3 regions of the Halobacillus sp. ABH2_015 genome follow, and region 1 is predicted to be linked to each of the others. Evidence: predicted binding sites of a transcription regulator. Region 1 holds the regulator's gene; each other region holds the start of a gene.
The links. Region 1 encodes LexA, which represses DNA repair genes until DNA is damaged. Its sites were predicted from a motif close to CGAACATATGTTCG; they were not measured.
Positions count from the first base shown of each region.

Region 2: uvrB (excinuclease ABC subunit UvrB) is a predicted target of LexA. The motif match lies at 3,426-3,439, and genes of this name have one in related genera.
Region 3: ACXAD6_RS11015 (Y-family DNA polymerase) is a predicted target of LexA. The motif match lies at 3,137-3,150, and genes of this name have one in related genera.

Region 1 covers NZ_JBSWUG010000002.1:1,673,618-1,680,238, forward strand. The annotation lists gene ACXAD6_RS08880 (methionine gamma-lyase family protein) at 1-1,044, shown strand, start outside; gene ACXAD6_RS08885 (MerR family transcriptional regulator) at 1,155-1,559, shown strand; gene glnA (type I glutamate--ammonia ligase) at 1,588-2,919, shown strand; gene ACXAD6_RS08895 (N-acetylmuramoyl-L-alanine amidase) at 3,152-4,252, shown strand; gene ACXAD6_RS08900 (hypothetical protein) at 4,340-4,570, shown strand; gene lexA (transcriptional repressor LexA) at 4,636-5,259, opposite strand; gene ACXAD6_RS08910 (YneB family resolvase-like protein) at 5,566-6,216, shown strand; gene ACXAD6_RS08915 (DUF896 domain-containing protein) at 6,318-6,551, shown strand.
Region 2 covers NZ_JBSWUG010000002.1:2,664,261-2,670,881, reverse strand. The annotation lists gene ACXAD6_RS14155 (DEAD/DEAH box helicase) at 1-1,482, opposite strand, end outside; gene ACXAD6_RS14150 (peptide chain release factor 3) at 1,744-3,333, shown strand; gene uvrB (excinuclease ABC subunit UvrB) at 3,509-5,488, shown strand; gene uvrA (excinuclease ABC subunit UvrA) at 5,495-6,621, shown strand, end outside.
Region 3 covers NZ_JBSWUG010000002.1:2,064,350-2,070,970, reverse strand. The annotation lists gene ACXAD6_RS11030 (AbgT family transporter) at 1-1,074, opposite strand, end outside; gene ACXAD6_RS11025 (MBL fold metallo-hydrolase) at 1,291-2,256, shown strand; gene ACXAD6_RS11020 (SDR family NAD(P)-dependent oxidoreductase) at 2,261-3,055, shown strand; gene ACXAD6_RS11015 (Y-family DNA polymerase) at 3,184-4,458, shown strand; gene ACXAD6_RS11010 (iron-sulfur cluster biosynthesis family protein) at 4,521-4,853, shown strand; gene ACXAD6_RS11005 (YqkE family protein) at 4,850-5,074, shown strand; gene ACXAD6_RS11000 (MBL fold metallo-hydrolase) at 5,604-6,422, shown strand.

The DNA.
Region 1 (6,621 bases):
GATGCCCTTGTCCGTCCTCAGCTTATTTCAGGCACGCACGCGATTACGACGACACTGTTCGGCGTGCTGCGCCCGGGAGATGAGCTTCTCTACATATCCGGGGATCCTTATGACACGCTGACAGAAGTGATTGGTACAGAGGGTGGAGAGGATAAAGGTTCCCTTAAAGATTTCGGTGTAACGTATCGGTCCACCCCTCTGGATGAGGCGGGTGATTTTTCCAAAGGAAAAATCAAGGAAGCTGTATCGGAGAAAACAAAGGTTGTCGCGATTCAGCGCTCCAAAGGCTATGACAACAGACCTTCCTTCCCCATTAAAAAGATAGAGGAAATCATTTCGTTTGTTCGCAGCTTGAAAGAGGATGTCATCATTTTTGTTGATAATTGTTATGGCGAATTTGTGGAGACAAAAGAACCTCTTGAAGCAGGAGCAGATCTTATCGCGGGATCTTTGATTAAAAATCCTGGTGGAGGGATCGCCCGCATTGGCGGATATATAGCCGGGAAGAAAAGTCTCATTGAATTGTGCAGCTACAGGCTGACAGCTCCGGGGCTCGGTAAGGAAACCGGGGCCAGTTTGAACAGTCTCCAGGAAATGTACCAGGGGATTTTCCTCGCTCCCCACGTCGTAGGGGAAGCGCTGAAAGGAGCTGTCTTCACATCCAGATTTTTAAGTGAATTAGGCTTTGATACGAATCCGTCCTTCGATGCTCCGAGAACGGACTTGATCCAATCCGTCAATTTTGAAAGTGCCGATCAGATGATCCGATTCTGTCAGGCTATTCAGCAGGCATCTCCGGTGAACTCCCATGTAACCCCACAGCCGAGTGCCATGCCTGGTTACGAGGATGAGGTCATTATGGCTGCGGGGACCTTCATACAAGGGGCGAGCCTGGAGCTCACGGCCGACGGTCCTGTACGCCCGCCGTTCACCGCCTATGTACAAGGCGGACTTACGTATGCTCATGTGAAAACAGCTGTGATGAAAGCGGTGCAGGGTCTTGCCGATGAAGGAATGGTAAAGGTGGATTCCAGAGCCTACTAAAGCCCTTACAAAAAAAGCGCGGCTATAGTGTAAACATTCCTCACATATGTTGACATCTTCCCTCTGTCACGTATAATAAAAGTATCATCTTTACGGGAGGAGGCACATCGATGAGTGATGAAATTCGTCGTTCTATGCCGTTGTTCCCGATGGGGATTGTTCAATCGTTAACAGACCTTACAGCCAGGCAGATCCGTTATTATGAGCAGCACGAGCTGATCCACCCTGCCAGGTCTGAAGGGAACCGTCGTATTTTTTCCTTCAATGATGTTGATCGACTGCTTGAAATCAAGGACCTCATTGACCAGGGAGTGAATATGGCGGGAATCAAAAAAGTTCTTAAGCTTGAAGAACAGCCCGAGAACGAGGTATACGATGGAGACCGTGTGAAGGAAGTTCACAATGAATTGACCGATAAACAGCTCCGCCGTATGCTGCAGCAGGAACTATTCACCGCGGGAAGACAAGGAAAACTAGCCATCAGGCAGGGAGAAATGTCAAGATTCTTCCATTAATGAATTTTTGTTGGAGAGGGGTATTTCTATGGGTTTAACAAGAGAAGAAATATTTAAGAAAATCGACGAGGAAAATGTCAAGTTCATCCGTCTGCAGTTCACGGATATGCTGGGCACAATCAAAAATGTGGAGATTCCACTAAGCCAGCTCGACAAAGCACTGGACGGAAAAATGATGTTTGACGGATCCTCCATTGAAGGATTTGTTCGTATCGAGGAGTCAGATATGTACCTGATCCCTGACCTGGATACGTTTGTCGTTTTCCCATGGACGTCAGAAAAAGGGAAAGTGGCCCGATTCATCTGTGATATTTACAACCCGGACGAAACTCCTTTCGAAGGATGCCCGCGCTATAACTTGAAGCGCAACATTAAGAAAATGGAGAAACTCGGATTCTCTGCCTTTAATATCGGTACAGAACCTGAATTTTTCTTGTTTAAATTAGACGAAAAAGGCGACCCATCCCTGGAGCTGAATGACCGTGGCGGTTATTTTGACCTCGCTCCTACCGATCTTGGGGAAAACTGCCGTCGTGATATTGTGCTGGAACTTGAGGAGATGGGCTTTGAAATCGAAGCCTCCCACCACGAGGTTGCCCCGGGTCAGCATGAAATTGATTTTAAATATGCAGATGCTGTGAAACACTGTGATGATATCCAGACCTTCAAGCTTGTTGTTAAAACAATCGCGCGTCAGCACGGTCTGCATGCAACCTTCATGCCGAAGCCTCTGTTTGGTGTGAACGGATCTGGTATGCATGCCAACATGTCCCTCTTTAAGAATGGGAACAATGCGTTCTTTGACGAAAGTGGAAAGGAACAGCTTTCCGATGTGGCTTATCAGTTCACAGCAGGCATTATTAAGCACGCAACAAACTTTACAGCGGTGACCAACCCGACTGTAAACTCCTATAAGCGTCTCGTGCCGGGATATGAAGCGCCATGCTACGTAGCCTGGTCCGGACAGAACCGCAGTCCGCTTGTTCGAGTACCGACGTCCCGTGGCATTAGCACACGTATTGAAGTGAGAAGTGTGGATCCAGCCGCCAACCCTTACATGGCAATGGCAGTCCTGCTTGCTGCGGGTCTTGATGGTGTGGAAAATGGACTTCAGGCTCCAGCACCAGTAGACCGCAACATTTACGTTATGGATAAAAAAGAACGTGAGGCTCACGGTGTCAAAGACCTTCCTGCAACATTATATGATGCATTGGAAGAGCTTCAGGAAGACCCGATCATGGTGGAAGCTCTCGGTGAGCACCTGTTCGAGCATTTCATTGAAGCGAAGGAAATCGAATGGGATATGTTCCGTACCCAGGTTCATCCTTGGGAGCGCGAGCAATATCTGCAGACCTATTAAATAGAAAGACAGAAGGCCCTGACTTACATAAGTCGGGGCTTTTTTATATTTTCCTCAGCATCTGCCGTTGGAATCACCCCGAATCCTGGGAGAAAATCTAACATGGTTCATCATTTTATAGGAAAGGCCGACACCAACGTTCTTATCCAAGCATACATTTGGAGTAGGATGATAGAAGAATGTCCTAGTAAACCCCCTTTTCCAGGAAGGAAGAGTGGAGAGAGGGATGTATATGGCAAGATTAATCAATCCAACAGGGAAATGGAATGGACGTACAGTAGCTTTGGATGATGGACATGGAATGGAAACTCCGGGAAAAAGAACGCCATACATTCAGGAATTAGGCAGACAAATCAAGGAGAACGAATTCAATCGTAAAGTTGTACAGTATTTATCGAACATTCTGCTGGATCATGGATTCCGCGTGCTTCTCGTAGCACCGACAGATGAAGACACACCATTATCCTACAGGACGAGAGCGGCCAATGAGAACAATGCGGATATTTATGTATCCGTTCACTACAATGCTTTTGATGGGTCCTTTGGCGGGGCAGATCCAAACGGAATCGAACTTTACGTCTATCCCGGATATTTGAACCGGTCCGCCGGGCGTCTTGCTTCATCACTTGCGAAATACTTACGCCAGGGCACCGATCAAAACTTCAGAGGGATTAAAGAAGCGAACTTCCACGTTCTACGTGAAACGGATATGCCGGCAGTGTTAACAGAGAACGGCTATATGGATAACAAGCGGGAAGCATTATTGATGATTGACGAACGCTTTCAAAAAGAAGTTGCAGAGGAGCACGCTCGGGGCATTTTAGAATACTTTGGAGTTCTGTTCAATGGCGGAATCGACTATCTTTCGCTTGGGGATACCGGCGCGGAAGTCAAGGAAATGCAGGAGAACTTATTAAAACTGGGTTATACCATGAATGGTTATGGAGCTGACGGCAGCTTCGGTCCTGCCACAGAAGCGGCAGTCAAGGCTTTTCAAAAAGACCAGAAGCTTGAAGTGGACGGCTTTTATGGACCGAAAACGAAAGCGGCTGTGCAGAAAGCCTTGGAAGACCTGGATAAAGGAGAAGAGGAAATGGAAAAATTGGCAGTTGTCATAAATTCTTTTGCGGATTTTCCTGCCGTTGAAGCGCTGGCAATCCGTAAAAATGCATTAATTGCACTTAGAGCCGTAGCAGAAAAACGTCAGGTGGCTGAACAAATTATTGTGGCTGGAGGAGGCACAGATGGGCTTAAGGGGAGTAATTTTATTGACTTGACGGGAAAAACCAGATTGGAAACCTCCCAAAACATTAAAAATTATTTAAGTAAATAAAAGAGCTGCAAAACATTCCAGTGTACATTTCCCTTGTTCCTGCATATAATAAATGTAGAACAAATGTTCGGTTAAGGGGTGTGCACAATGGAAACGATTTTCAAACAGTCTGTAGAAAATAAGAAGATCATCGATATGATCTATCTATCTAAGGGGAAACATTGGTCTCAGCGTTCTGTAAGAGTGATTAAAAACCATCCTGATGCCATCCTTGCTTATTGTCTGCAGAAGAAGAGCGTCCGCACATTTTTGAAGAAGAATATTTATTCTGCTGATTTCCGGAGACGGAATAAAAGAAATCGTACGGGGGCTTCTTAACGTTCATATTCTCATGTTCAATACAAAAAACGGCGGGATTGCTCCCGCCGTTTTTTGTATGTGTATTAATGAACGGTACGGTATAAGCCGACGACTCTTCCGAGAATGGATACATCATTTAAAATGATCGGTTCCATCGTGGCATTTTCAGGCTGAAGACGGATGTGATTCTTCTCTTTAAAGAATCGTTTGACAGTAGCCTCTTCCTCTTCCGTCATAGCCACAACTATATCCCCGTTCTGGGCAGTCTGCTGCTGTCTGACAATGACCATGTCCCCGTCAAGAATGCCTGCCTCAATCATACTTTCTCCTTGAACGATAAGGACGAACGTATTGTCTTCCGATCCTGCAAGCGTATCCGGGAGGGGAACATATTCTTCAATGTTCTCTACCGCCGTAATCGGTGAACCAGCCGTAACTTTACCGATGACAGGGGCATAAGTGGCTTCCCCGCGGGGGATACTGTGGTCTTCTTCCAGATCAATCACTTCGATGGCCCTTGGTTTCGTAGGATCCCTGCGGATATATCCCTTTTTCTCAAGACGGGATAAATGACCGTGGACGGTTGAACTGGAGGCCAGCCCTACAGACTGACCGATCTCCCTTACAGATGGGGGATATCCTTTTAGTAGAACCTGTTCTTTTATGAAATCTAGTATTTCCTGCTGCCGCTTTGAAAGTTTGCTCATAGATTAGCACCTCGTACATAGGATTATAGTAACCACATTGTACCATGCCATCCTCAAAAATACAAACAAGCGTTCGAAAAAAGTCGTTGACAAGAACATACATTCGTCTATAATAGGTATTAGAAAATGCGAACAGAGGTTCTTAGGAACGTTCGTTCTTAAATGGAGGGTTAATTATGTTTAATAAACTATCAAAACTGGACTACACTTATATCGTTTTGTTTATTGTTAGTTTTGCTATTCTCTATTATTCTATGGTTACAAGCGGATAAACCTTGAAAACCAGTAGAAGCGGGGACATACATCATGAGAGTAATCCTATATTGTCGCGTAAGCACGGAAAAAGAGGCCCAGGTCAGCTCCTTGAAAAGACAGAAGGCAGAACTGTATGCCATGGCCGAACACCATGGAATGGAAGTGGCCGCCTGTATAGAGGAGCAGGCGAGCGGGTATGAGATTGAACGGGAAGGTGTTTTCCAGATGCTTGATGCTTTTTCCAATCACGAAGCAGAGGCTCTGTTGGTTCAGGATGAGACGAGGCTGGGCAGGGGAAATACAAAAATCGCTTTGTTCCATCAATTGAACCGGTTGAATGTTAAGGTTTATTCCTTAACCCATAACGGGGAACTGCATCTTTCCGAGTCAGACTCCATGGTTCTTCAGATTGTGGGCATCGTTGAGGAGTACCAGAGAAAAATTCATAATATGAAAATCAGGCGGGGGATGCAGAAAGCGGTCGCCGAAGGCTATGATCCATCTTCGAACCTGTCCAATCAGCATCTGGCAGCGGGGAGAGAGAGGAAGGAATTTCCGATCGAAGAGGTTGTCAGGCTCAGAGGGAGTGATTTGACGTTCAAGGACATTGCGGCAACACTAAGAGGGCTTGGGTATGATGTATCCAAGGCAACGGTTCACCGCCGCTATCAAGAGTACATATCACTTGAAAAAGAAGAATAGGCAGGTTACTATAGGAACATAAGGGAGACAAGAGTCTTAGGGCTGCTTGTCTTTTTCATGTTCTAAAGCTGATCCAGACTATAAAAAAAGGAGAAGGATCTATGTTATCTCAAGAAAAATTGGACCGTATAAACGAATTAGCCAATAAATCAAAGCAGCAGGAATTATCGGAAGAAGAGAAAAGCGAACAGAAGAACCTGCGTCAGGAATATTTACAAAGTGCCCGTAAATCATTCAAAAACCAGTTGAAAGGTGTCACGGTTATCGATCCTGCCGGGAATGATGTGACTCCTGCCAAACTGCGTCAAATGCAGGAAAACGAAAAGAAAAACTAAACGACTGAACCGATCCGCATCTTCTTTAAAAGGTGCGGATTTTTTTCGTTTAATTCTACAGAAACACGGG
Region 2 (6,621 bases), 990 kb from region 1:
GTCAATGGACGCCTGCAGTTCATGCTGCTGATCATCAAACAGTGACCGGACCGCTCCGGATAAGAATACGTCACTGTATTTCTTTAAAGAAGGCAGGTATTGATAGAGGAACGTTTCCAATCGATCCTCGTCTTCTAAATACACCATCTCCCCGTCGAATTTAAATTCGGCGGATTCAATAATCTGCATGATGTTCTGTTCTGTCTCAAAGTCGCGTTGAACAATGGTCTGTCCGGGGCGTTCCTTATCATTAAAAGGGTCAATGACAAGGTCGCCGTAATGAAATTTCACATCGATCGTTAATGTCCACTGTTGGAAATCAAGATACACTTCAGCCCTGAGATCTTCCTGGTTGATTTTCTGCTGGGCGGACGTGTCCAGATTCACATCCGCAATCGTTGCCAGTTCCGGCAGGACGTACGAAACGATCCCTTCCATATCATTATGGCTGATCGTATGGCTGCCGTTGGAGTTGTAGGGAAGGATGGAATACAGCGTCCGGATCACTTCCTCCTTTTCCTGAGCGACGGGATAGAAGTTTCCTTCCTTATAAAGCAGGTGGTAATCAGATAAATAATCATAATCCTTTAAATGGTTCATATGCATGTGGAAATGTCCGCGCTCTTCCGATACATAAAACGTTAAATCAGGAAAAGACTCTTCGTAATGGAGTGGACCCGCCTGGCTGCCGCGTTCGATGACCTCCGTCTCCTGCTTTTCAAGCAGGGGCAGAAGCTGGTGGACGAGGGCGGGGGAGATTTTCAAGATTTTCTGTTCAGCGGTATTCCACTGCTGCTCAAAAAACTGCTCCTGCTCATACGCCCTTTGAAGCAGCTGGAATATGGCCTGATCCTCTTCCGAAAACGTATGTTCAGCAGGATCGTACGTAAACGATTTGGTCAGGCGGTAGGGCTGCTGCTTTCGGATGTACTCCAGCAGTTCACGGATATTTTTAATAACGTAGGGGTATTTCTCTCCAAGCTTTAATTCAATCCCGAGGCTGCGTGTGCCGAGAATGGATTGAATATGCAGGGAATATTGAATGCGCAGCGGCTTTTTCGTGTCCATCCCTGTACGGCTTTCCTGTTTTTGACGGAAGGCTTCGAATAGACTGACCGCAAACATCCGGTCCTGGCTTGTCGTCCTGGGCGAACGGTTCCGGCCTTTGTCAGCCAGTTTCGGAGCAAGCTCCTCCAGGGCTCTTTCGCGGATGGCAATCAGTACCGCAGCAATGTGCTTGCACGTATAATAGGTGGAGTAGGCGGCACACTCACACGTGGCCTCCACATCATCATCCTCAAAAAAGAAGACGCGCACCTCATAATCATGAGTGCCCGCAACAACAGCGCGCCAGGAATGGATAGCGCTGTTATGGGAAAGTCCGTACACTTTGCCGGATTCAAAATATTGTTTTCCTCGTGAATAAAAGGCTTCACCGGTAATTTTCTTTATATCTTTCGGTTGTAATAAGTAGCTCTGCATACTTGGCATCCTTACTCTCAGTTTTAGTTTCATTATAACAGGTTTAAGCGGTCCAGGAGAACGCCCCGGCCTTTGGAATCCTGTCCGGGTGATTGATTTTAATGGTTGGTTATGCTAACTTTCAATGTATCATATAAAAAATACGAGGAAGGCGCTTATAAGTCTGAGCGCTTTTTTTATGGAGTGAATCAGATCATGTAGGACGTATATCCTTTCCACCCCATTCATATAGAAATTTTTAATACGACGGAGGATATCACGATGAATGATATACAAAATGAAATGAAAAAACGCCGCACGTTTGCTATTATCTCCCACCCGGACGCCGGTAAAACGACGATGACGGAGAAAATGCTTTTACTGGGTAACTTGATCCGTTCTGCGGGTACAGTCAAAGGGAAAAAAACCGGAAAATTCGCCACATCCGACTGGATGGAAATTGAGAAACAGCGTGGAATTTCCGTAACTTCCAGTGTGATGAACTTCCCTTATAAAGACTATCAAGTCAATATCCTCGACACACCTGGTCACGAAGACTTCAGTGAGGATACGTACCGGACGCTGACAGCCGTAGACAGTGTGGTCATGGTTATTGACGGAACAAAAGGAATCGAAGCGCAGACCTTGAAGCTGTTTAAAGTGTGTAAGATGCGTGGGATTCCGATCTTCACTTTCATTAACAAAATGGACCGGGAAGGCCGCGAGCCGTTTGAACTGATGGAAGAAATCGAAGAAACGCTGAATATCGAAACCTATCCCATGACATGGCCGGCCGGAATGGGCAAGCGTTTCCTTGGTGTGTTTGACCGCCAGAACGAGCAGTTTGTCCAGTACACAGGGAATGAGGAAGAAGAATATATTCCTTATGCTGAACTTGATCAGCATCCTGAGCTGACCGAAAACGCCACGTATAAGGAAGCGGAAGAAGAAATGATGCTTGTGGATGAAGCCGGGGAAGATTTCGATATGGATAAAGTCATGCGCGGTGAACAGACCCCTGTCTTCTTCGGGAGTGCCCTGGCCCCGTTCGGTGTGGAAACATTCTTCAACAGCTTCATTGATATGGCACCGGAGCCTGCGCCAAGGAAGTCGACAGAAGGCGTAGTTTCACCGGATCATGAAGAGTTCTCCGGATTCATCTTTAAAATCCAGGCCAATATGAACCCGCAGCACCGTGACCGTGTAGCTTTCGTGCGTATCTGCTCAGGCAAGTTCGAGCGTGGGATGAACGTGACACTCTCCCGGACAGGGAAAACCTTTAAACTTGCCCAGTCCCAACAGTTTGTTGCTTCCTCAAGAGGAACGGTTGAAGAGGGCTACGCCGGAGATATCATCGGCATTTATGATCCGAACGTCTACCGGATCGGTGACACGATCGTTACAGGGAAATCCAGGTTCCAGTATGATGAACTGCCGCAGTTCCCGCCTGAAATCTTTAAAAAGGTCACCGCAAAAAACGTCATGAAGTCCAAACAGTTCCGTAAAGGGCTCGAGCAGCTCGTGCAGGAAGGAGCGATCCAGCTGTTCAAACGCTATCGCTTTGAGGATTACATCATCGGAGCGGTCGGTGAACTCCAATACGAAGTGTTCGAATACCGCATGAAAAACGAGTACAATGTGGATATTGAATTGACACAGCTCGGGGAAAGGATCCCACGCTGGTTGAATGAGGATCAGGTGGATGAATCATTGTTCGATGAACGGAACATGCTTGCCGAAGACCGGGAAGGCAATCCGCTTGTCCTGTTCAAAAATGACTTCTCCCTCCGTTGGTTCAAAGATAAGAATCCGGATATTGAACTGACCGATTTATTTGAAGTGAACCAGTACAACCAGACATTCGAAAATTAATCAATGAGCACTCTGCGCTGAGCAGAGTGCTTTTTATATGACTGAACATGGGTATAATGAATGGTTAGAAAGATCTTTCGAGCATCCGGAACCGAATGTTTGTTCGATGGATGTTAGAATGATAAACTGATGTGGTAAACTAATGTGTAACTAGTAAGGAACGGAGGTTTTCGTCGTGGATGAGAAGTTTGAGTTAGTTTCGAAATTTTCCCCACAGGGAGATCAGCCGAAAGCCATTGAAAAAATGGTCGAGGGGATCCAGAACGGGAAAAAGCACCAGACACTTCTGGGCGCAACAGGTACCGGAAAAACGTTTACGATGTCCAATGTCATTGCACAGGTGAACAAACCGACCTTAATTATTGCCCATAACAAAACATTGGCTGGACAGCTGTACAGTGAATTCAAGGAATTCTTTCCCAACAATGCTGTCGAGTACTTTGTCAGCTATTATGATTACTATCAGCCGGAAGCGTATGTTCCCTCTTCCGATACCTTCATAGAAAAAGACGCCAGCATCAATGATGAGATTGATAAGCTTCGACACTCGGCTACCTCATCGTTGTTCGAGCGCAATGATGTCATCATCGTTGCCAGTGTCTCCTGCATTTACGGCCTCGGTTCTCCAGAAGAATACCGGAGCCAGGTGCTTTCCGTCCGTTCCGGTATGGAAAAGGACAGAGATCAGCTTCTCCGCGAGCTTGTAGATATTCAATATGCCCGTAACGACATCGATTTCCAACGCGGAACGTTCCGTGTCCGCGGAGATTCTGTAGAAATCATCCCCGCCTCCAGAGAAGAACATGCCATTCGTGTGGAGTTTTTCGGAGATGAGATCGACCGGATTCGTGAGGTGGATGTGCTGACGGGTGAAGTGACAGGTGAACGAGAGCATGTCGCCATCTTCCCGGCTTCCCACTTCGTCACACGTGAAGCAAAATTGAAAAAAGCCATTGCCAACATTGAAGCAGAAATGGAAGCGCGTGTAAAAGAACTGCGTGACCAGGAAAAGCTGCTGGAAGCCCAGCGTCTTGAGCAGCGGACGAACTATGATCTGGAAATGATGAGAGAGATGGGATTCTGTTCCGGTATCGAGAACTACTCCCGTCACTTGACGTTCCGCGAAGAAGGCGCGACACCTTATACGCTGCTTGACTTCTTTCCCGACGATTTCTTAATTATGGTTGATGAGTCGCACGTGACCCTTCCCCAGGTAAGAGGGATGTACAACGGGGACCGTGCCCGTAAGCAGGTGCTGGTTGATCACGGGTTCCGACTTCCATCGGCTCTTGATAACCGGCCGCTCATGTTCCCTGAATTTGAGGAGCATATCAACCGGATCGCTTATGTATCGGCAACACCTGGACCTTATGAGATTGAACATACCCCTGAAATGATCGAACAGATCATCCGGCCGACAGGACTGCTTGATCCTGAAATTGAAGTACGCCCGATCCACGGTCAGATTGATGATCTTGTCGGGGAGATTAATAAGCGGAAAGATGAGGGCGAGCGCGTCCTTGTTACGACCCTGACGAAGAAAATGTCCGAGGATCTGACGGCGTACTTGAAGGACCTCGGGATTAAGGTGGCGTATCTGCATTCGGAGATTAAAACACTGGAGCGTATTGAAATCATCCGTGATCTGCGGGTCGGTAAATACGATGTCATTGTAGGAATCAACCTGCTGCGTGAAGGTCTGGACATTCCTGAAGTGTCACTCGTTACCATTTTGGACGCGGATAAGGAAGGCTTCCTGCGTTCCGACCGCTCTCTGATTCAGACGATCGGCCGTGCTGCACGTAACGAAAAAGGCAGAGTCATCATGTACGCGGATAAAATGACAAAATCCATGCAGTATGCTATCGATGAAACCTACCGCCGTCGTGAAAAACAGATGGCTTACAATGAAGAGCACGGCATTACACCACAGACCATTAAGAAAGAGGTCCGTGATGTGATTAAGGCAACCGCCGTCGCTGAAGAAGATATCAGCTATGAGACAGGCAAGAAGCCTTCAGAAATGACGAAGAAGGAACGTCAGGAAATGATCGACAATATGGAAACAGAAATGAAGCAGGCTGCGCGTGACCTCGACTTTGAACGGGCCGCTGAGCTGCGCGACATTCTGCTGGAATTAAAAGCGGAGGGATGATGGAGTATGCCCAGTAAACATATCAGCGTTCGGGGAGCCCGTGCCCACAATTTAAAAAATATAGATATTGATATCCCGAAGAATAAACTCGTCGTCATGACGGGTTTATCCGGGTCCGGAAAATCATCACTGGCTTTTGATACGATTTATGCGGAAGGACAGCGTCGTTATGTAGAGTCCTTAAGTGCTTATGCCCGTCAGTTTCTCGGACAGATGGACAAGCCGGATGTAGACTCGATTGAAGGTCTGTCGCCGGCCATTTCCATCGATCAGAAAACGACAAGCCGAAATCCGCGTTCCACGGTCGGAACGGTAACGGAGATCTACGACTATCTCCGTCTGTTATTTGCCAGGATCGGACGCCCGACCTGTCCGAACCACGGCATTGAAATCAGTTCCCAGACCGTCCAGCAGATGGTGGATCGTTTGATGGAATATCCGGAGCGCACGAAAATGCAGATTCTTGCCCCGGTCGTTTCCGGTCGTAAGGGTGAGCATGTGAAAGTGTTTGAGCAGCTCCAGAAGGAAGGGTATATCCGCCTTCGTGTCGATGGGGAAATGCGGGAAATTTCCGAGGAAATAAAACTCGAAAAAAACAAAAAGCATTCCATTGAAGTGGTCATCGACCGGATTGTCATTAAAGACAGTGTCGAAGGACGTCTGTCAGATTCGTTGGAAACAGCGTTGAATCTTGGGAATGGGAACACGATTGTCGATGTCATCGGAGAAGAAGAACTTACATTCAGCGAGCATCATGCCTGCCCGATCTGTGGATTCTCCGTCAGTGAACTGGAGCCGAGGATGTTCTCCTTCAACAGTCCGTATGGTGCCTGCAGCCGCTGTGATGGACTCGGCACTCAGCTGGAAGTGGACATTGATCTTGTCATTCCGGACTGGGGACGCTCCCTGAATGAACATGCGATTGCTGCATGGGAACCTCAGAGCTCCCAGTATTACCCGCAGCTTCTGAAAAGCGTAGCGGACCATTACGGCATTGATATGGACAAACCGTTCCGTGATCTTCCAGAAGATCATAAAGAACGTATTCTTTATGGTAGTGGCGATGAAAAAGTCTACTTCCGCTATGAAAATGACTTCGGCAAAGTACGTGAGAACGAAATTTTCTTCGAGGG
Region 3 (6,621 bases), 390 kb from region 1:
GAAGTAGGCAACGAACTGTCCTGCCGTAAAGGCAAGGACGATGTACATGCCCATGGAAGCCATCGTATCGGACATCTGCCCGGCGACATCCTTATCGTTTTTAATTTCCTTCGTCACTTTTCCATAAATAAATCCTGGGACAAAGAACAGAATCAATATAACAGGAACGAGACTGTGGAAAAATGGAGACGCAAGAAAATCATCCGGATCACGCAGCGGTCCCCACTCCGGTACAACAAGCAGAGCCATGAGAGCGATGGTCACGATGAAACCGATCAGTGCACCTGTCATTCCTTTTTTCTCAATGGCTGTTAAGTAGTTGACTTCTTCCTTCACGCCGCCCTTATAGGTGCCAAGACGCGGCTCAACGATTTTATCTGTCACAATGGTACCGACAATCGTTAATACAAACACAGAGGCAATCATGAAGTAATAGTTCATCGTATACAAAATCGCATCCGCATACTCCGGATCGATGGTAGCAGCTGCCTGGATCGTTAAATCACCAAGCAGTGGATCCAGAGCGGTCAGCAGCAGGTTGGCACTGAATCCGGCGGATACACCGGCAAAAGCAGCTGCAAGTCCAGCAAGCGGATGTCGGCCGAGGCCGGCAAACAGTACGGCACCGAGGGGCGTCAAGACGACATACCCGGCGTCTGCGGCCATACTGGACATAATTCCTCCGAAAACGAGGGAAGCAGTCATTAATGAGCGTGGCACGGAAGTAACGAGACCCCGGAGCATCGCACTGATCAATCCGGATCTCTCAGCAATCCCGATACCCAGCATCGTGACCAACACGGTTCCAAGTGGTGCGAATCCTACAAAGTTTTCAACCATGCTTTCAAACATATATTTAATACCTTCACTGGAAAGCAGATTCACCACCTGCAGGGTTTCACCTGAAGCGGGATCTTCCACTTCAACACCTGCTGTGGAAGCAATCCATGAAGCAATGATGACCAGCAGTGCAAAAACAGCAAACAATGTAACAGGGTGGGGAAGTTTGTTCCCGACACGTTCCACGCCGTCAAGCAGGCGCATTGTCAGCCCTTTTTTCTCCTGTTTTTCCATGATTCTCCTCCTTACAGCTTTTCAAAAAGTTCTTTCTTTTACATAGACGCGTTAAAGTATAAAGAATTGTAAGACTTTTTTGAAGGGTGTTTGAAAAAGTGCTACTAGAAAGAGTATTACGAATTATAGGATATTTAAACATCCGTATGCGGGAAATCCGAAAAGAAACATGGTACAATATAAGAAATGAATGTTCATTCAGTTTGGAGGAAGGGTATGAAAACATTGAAAGATACAATTACTCAAATCACAATGCCTACGCCCTATGCGGTGGGAGATGTCCATACGTACCTGTTGAAAGGGGACCGCCTTACCCTTGTGGATGCCGGTGTCCGTACAGAAGATGCTTGGAACGCGCTTGTCGATCAGTTGAAAATGACAGGGTACAGGCCTGAGGATATTGAGCAGGTGATCCTTACACATCATCATCCTGACCATATGGGTTGGGTGGATCGTTTTTCACGTGTCCAGACGATCGCAGGTCATCCTAAATTGAAGCCGTGGCTGGAGAGGGATGACAGCTTCTTTGAACGGTACGAATCATTTTTTAAGTGGATGTATAAGGAATCGGGTGTCCCGGAGCGCTTTGATTCTCTATTGAAAGGGCTGAAAAAACCGCTGAAATGGACGGCAGAAGGGAAAATGACGCACCTCCTGGAAGAAGGCTGTATCCTCCCCGGCCATGACGAATGGGAGGTGCTTGAAACCCCTGGGCATGCCCAGAACCACCTGTCCTTTTTCCGGAAAGACGACGGTGCCTTGATCGGGGGAGATCATCTTCTTGCCCATATTTCCTCCAACCCTTTACTGGAGCCTGCCTACAGTCCGGGAGAAGGACGGCCGAAGCCTCTTCTTCAGTACCGGGCTTCCATGAAGAAACTGCTTCCTTTGAACATGAACACGGTTTATCCGGGCCATGGGAAGGTGTTCGGTGATGTGAATGCTCTTATACAAACCCGTCTGACAAAGCAGGAGCAGCGGGCGGAAAAAGTTTTCCGCATGTTTAAGGACGGACCGCAGCGTGCCTATGACGTATGTGAGCGTCTGTTTCCCAAGCATGTAGAATCCCAGCTTGGGCTGACGATGTCGGAGACCGTAGGACAGCTGGATTATTTGGAGTCGATAAATCGGCTGAAAACCTCTATCATAGAAGGGGAGAAATTTTACGAAATGAACGGGTGATCATATGAATGAACGTTTAAAGGGAAAAAAGATCCTGATTACCGGGGCCTCCAGCGGAATCGGACAGTTTCTTGCCATCCATGCAGCATCAGAAGGTGCTGTTCCGATTTTGACGGCCAGGTCAGAGGATAAACTGGAACTGATGAGTGAAACCATCGAAAGCACTTTCGGCACATCCTGTCCGTGGTATAAAGCCGATCTGTCCAATGATGCAGAATGGAAAGACACCATTGACAAAATCTGCTATGAACAGGGGTCTGTCGATGCATTGATTAACAATGCAGGGGTGGCGGTGTTCGATTATGTAGCCGATTCAAACTGGCAGGATATTGACCGGATGGTGTCAGTCAATGTGACGTCATTGTTCCGCGCAACTCATCAACTGCTGCCCCACCTGCTTCAGAACGGGGAAGGGCATATTGTGAATATCGCCTCCCAGGCTGGGAAGATGGCGACGCCGAAATCCGCTGTTTACGCCGCTACGAAACATGCCGTGCTTGGGTTTACCAACGCATTAAGGATGGAAGTAGAGCCGCTCGGCCTTCATGTAACGAGCGTCAACCTCGGTCCTGTCCGGACAAACTTTTTTAAGCAGGCGGACCCGAGTGGGAATTATGAAAAAGCCGTGGATAAGATGATGCTGGATCCGAATAAGGTGGCAAGAGTCGTCATCAGCCGCTTATTCACGAAACAGCGGGAGATCAACCTGCCTTCCTGGATGAATTCAGGAAGTAAAGTATACGCGGTAGCTCCCTCAGCGGTCGAAAAAATCATGCATAAACAGTTTAAGAAAAAATAAGGATATCCAACCTCCGGGCCTGCTGGCCGGGGGTTTTTTTATATTTCAAGACAGGATTACAGGAATTGGAACTTGCAAACACGAACATATATTCGCATAATAGTAGTAAAAACGAAAGGAGAAGGGACATGAGCAATCCGAATATTGATTACACCCGCTATCCGGATCGTGGCATCCTCTGTGTGGATATGAAAAGTTTTTACGCCAGCTGTGCAGCGATTGACCGCGGGCTTGATCCTTTAACTTGTTCCCTGGCGGTCGTTGCGGATATGAACCGGAGAGGGAGCGTTGTTTTGGCTGCGACACCGGCCATGAAACAGAAATACGGCATCCGTACGGGGAGCCGTCTGTTTGAAATACCATCGTCACCGGATATTGTGATTGTGTCCGCTCAAATGAGGAAATATTTGGAGGTGTCTACGCAAGTCACGCACCTCTTTCATAAATTCGTTCCTAAAGAGAACATCCATACGTACAGTGTCGATGAAAGCTTTTTGGAAGTTGGAGGGAACAAAGGGAAATTCGGCCGTCCGGATGAGACGGCACAGATGATTATTGATGAATTGAAGGAAACCTTCCATTTGGATGCCGCCATCGGAATCGGACCGAATATGCTGTTATCCAAACTGTGTCTTGATCTGGAAGCGAAAAAGAAGGGCATAGCGCGGTGGACGTTTGAGAACTTTCAGGAGAAATTGTGGCCCGTCGCCCCTTTGTCTGAGATGTGGGGGATCGGCCCGCGGATGGAGCATAGGTTGAACCGGATGGGCATCTGGTCAGTCGGCCAGCTGGCAAAATTTCCGCTGGAACGACTGGAGAAGGCGTTTGGTGTGATGGGGAATCAACTTTATTACCATGCGAATGGGGTGGACTTATCCGATCCGGGAGCTCCGATTATCCATGGCCAGGTGAGTTATGGAAAAAGTCAGATTCTCCTCAGGGATTATCCGGATCCTGAGGAAGTGAAGTACGTTATCCTGGAGATGTGTGAGGAGGTGGCCCGTCGTGCGCGCCGCAAGGGCCATGCGGGCCGGACGATTTCGCTCGGTATCGGCTACAGTAAAAGGGAAGATGGCAGCGGCTTTCACCGGTCTGTATCCATCAATCAGCCGACAAGCATTACGATGGATATTTATCATGCCTGCCTCACTTTGTTTCACCGCTTTTACAACGGGGGAGTCGTCCGCCGCCTATCCATTTCGCTTGGCAGTATTACGGAGGATGCCAGTGTTCAGCTGGACTTGTTTGATCAAGGAAAGGATAAAAAACGTGACCTCGGATATGTCATGGATGAGATTCGTGAACGGTTCGGCCAGGATATGCTGCTCCGGGCGGTTTCCTGGACGGACGCCGGCACAGCTCGACACCGCAGCCGTCTAGTTGGCGGACATTATGCCGAATAAAATCAAAACGATTGTTCTTTGTTAAAGGATTTTTTACAATAGAAGGACAGGAGGGATGAAAGATGAAACTACGCATCACAGATGAAGCTAAACAACAGCTCGAGCAGATACAGGAGGCCGGCCGGCCGCTTCTCCGCCTTTTTTATGATACTGAAGGGTGCGGCTGTGGAGTGAACGGACTCCCGACCCTTCGTCTGGAGCATGAAGAGCGGACGACGGATGAGAAAGTGGAAAATGAAGATTATCCGGTCATTATTGACAACCAGCAGGCCATTTTCTTCAAAAAGGAGATGAAGCTTGATTTTGTCCGTGGCACTTTCCGCCTTTCCAGCCCTGATGGTATCTTGAATCCGATCATCCCGATCAAAGACGTGAAAGAAGGAGCGACGATATGAGTAAAAAGAAACTGGAAGAAGGCTCGCTGGGCTCCCAGCTGAACGCCGATGTTTTATCCAAACTCAAGTCGAAGCAGAATGAATGGAAACAGCAGGCAGCAGAACGGGAAGAACAGGAAAAGCAGCGCCGGATGGAAGAAAGAAAGCGCAGAGAAGCCAATAAGAGTTTTGAAGAGCTTCTTAATGAGAGTGAACTCGATTGGAAAACTTTCAAAAAATAAGCACTCCACTAAGGGGTGCTTATTTTTTCAGTCTGTAGAAAAAGTTTGTCTTATCCAGTTAGAGTCGTCCGTATGTCATGTTGAGAGGGCACGAGCCGAAGATCCACTTGGTCAAGAAAACCATTGGACCAAGTGGATCTTCGGCTCGTGCTGTTCCCGCAGGCGTCACCACCGAACGCTCCTCGTGCCGGTGCCTGTGGAGCTTTACGCTATGATGATAGAGAAAGGTTGGCATAGCTCCTTCGCCGTTTCAAAAAACAGTACAAGATGCGTCACTGCCGCTTGCGCGGGGAAAATCCTATCCATGATCAAGTATTGGTGATCGCTCCTTTGGAGTCACTAGAAAACGCATGTTTTTCCAAACGGATCAGGGACCCGGTGATTCCTGCGAAAAAGGAGGCAGTGCAACCACTTTAGAAATAACCACTTCTACGACACGGACTATTTATTTTTTGATGAATTTATTATATAGTGAATGATTATTCATTCATGTTACAATAGGGAAAGAATCTAAAAAGGAGTGAATCCTATGTTTCAAGTCTTTGAAAAAGAGCAGGTCACATGTGTGGAAATGGTCGTCTCTCATATGGGCAGCGTCTATGCGTATTACGTGGACGGTATGATTGTAGATACGGGCACCCGTCATTTTGAAGATGAACTCATTTCGTTTTATGAACGCATACCGATAGATGTGACGGCTCTGACGCATAACCACGAAGATCATACAGGGACTGCGGCGTGGCTGGAACAGCACCACCGTTCTCCGATCTATGTTCACCCATCCGGCATCGATACGTGTAAGGAATTTGCTCCTTACCCGGAATACCGAAGGAAGACGTGGGGGCTTCGGGAAGCCTTTCATCCTGTCCCGTACCCGTCTCGGCTTTCCTCCCGTCAATTGGACTGGGAAGTGATTGAAACGCCGGGCCATGCGGTAGATCACGTTTCCCTGTTCAACAAAGATCGTGGCCTGTTATTTTCAGGAGATTTGTACGTACGGCCGAAGACAAAGGTAATCATGCGGGAGGAGTCCATCCCGCAGATTATGAACTCCATACAAAAGGTGCTCACTTACGATTTTGGACCGATGTTTTGTGGTCATGCCGGTTATATAGAAGATGGGCGCCGCCGCCTGGAAGAGAAACTGGACCATCTCCAGCACCTCTATGCAGAAATTAAGCACCTTCACGAATCCGGACTGTCCAATCATGACATTCAAAAGAAGCTGTTCCCGAAGGAGTATCCGATTATTTCTTATTCTGATGGAGAATGGGATTCCTTTCACATCATTACCTCCATTGTCGCTGACGTGAAAGCCCGTGTGAGAAAGGTGGGAACCGACGTTTAACAGACAAAGGCCGGATTCATTGTGTCCGGAAAATACTACTTTTCGCAAGACATGTGTATGGTCGCGTTCCGCTTAGCGGTGGATGCTTGCGGCGGGCACGGCCTCCGCTGACTTGGAGAGGAAGAACACCTGCCGAAGTGGATCCTCGGCCCGTGCTGTTCCCGCCGGCGTCCCCAACGAACGCTTCTCACGACCTTCC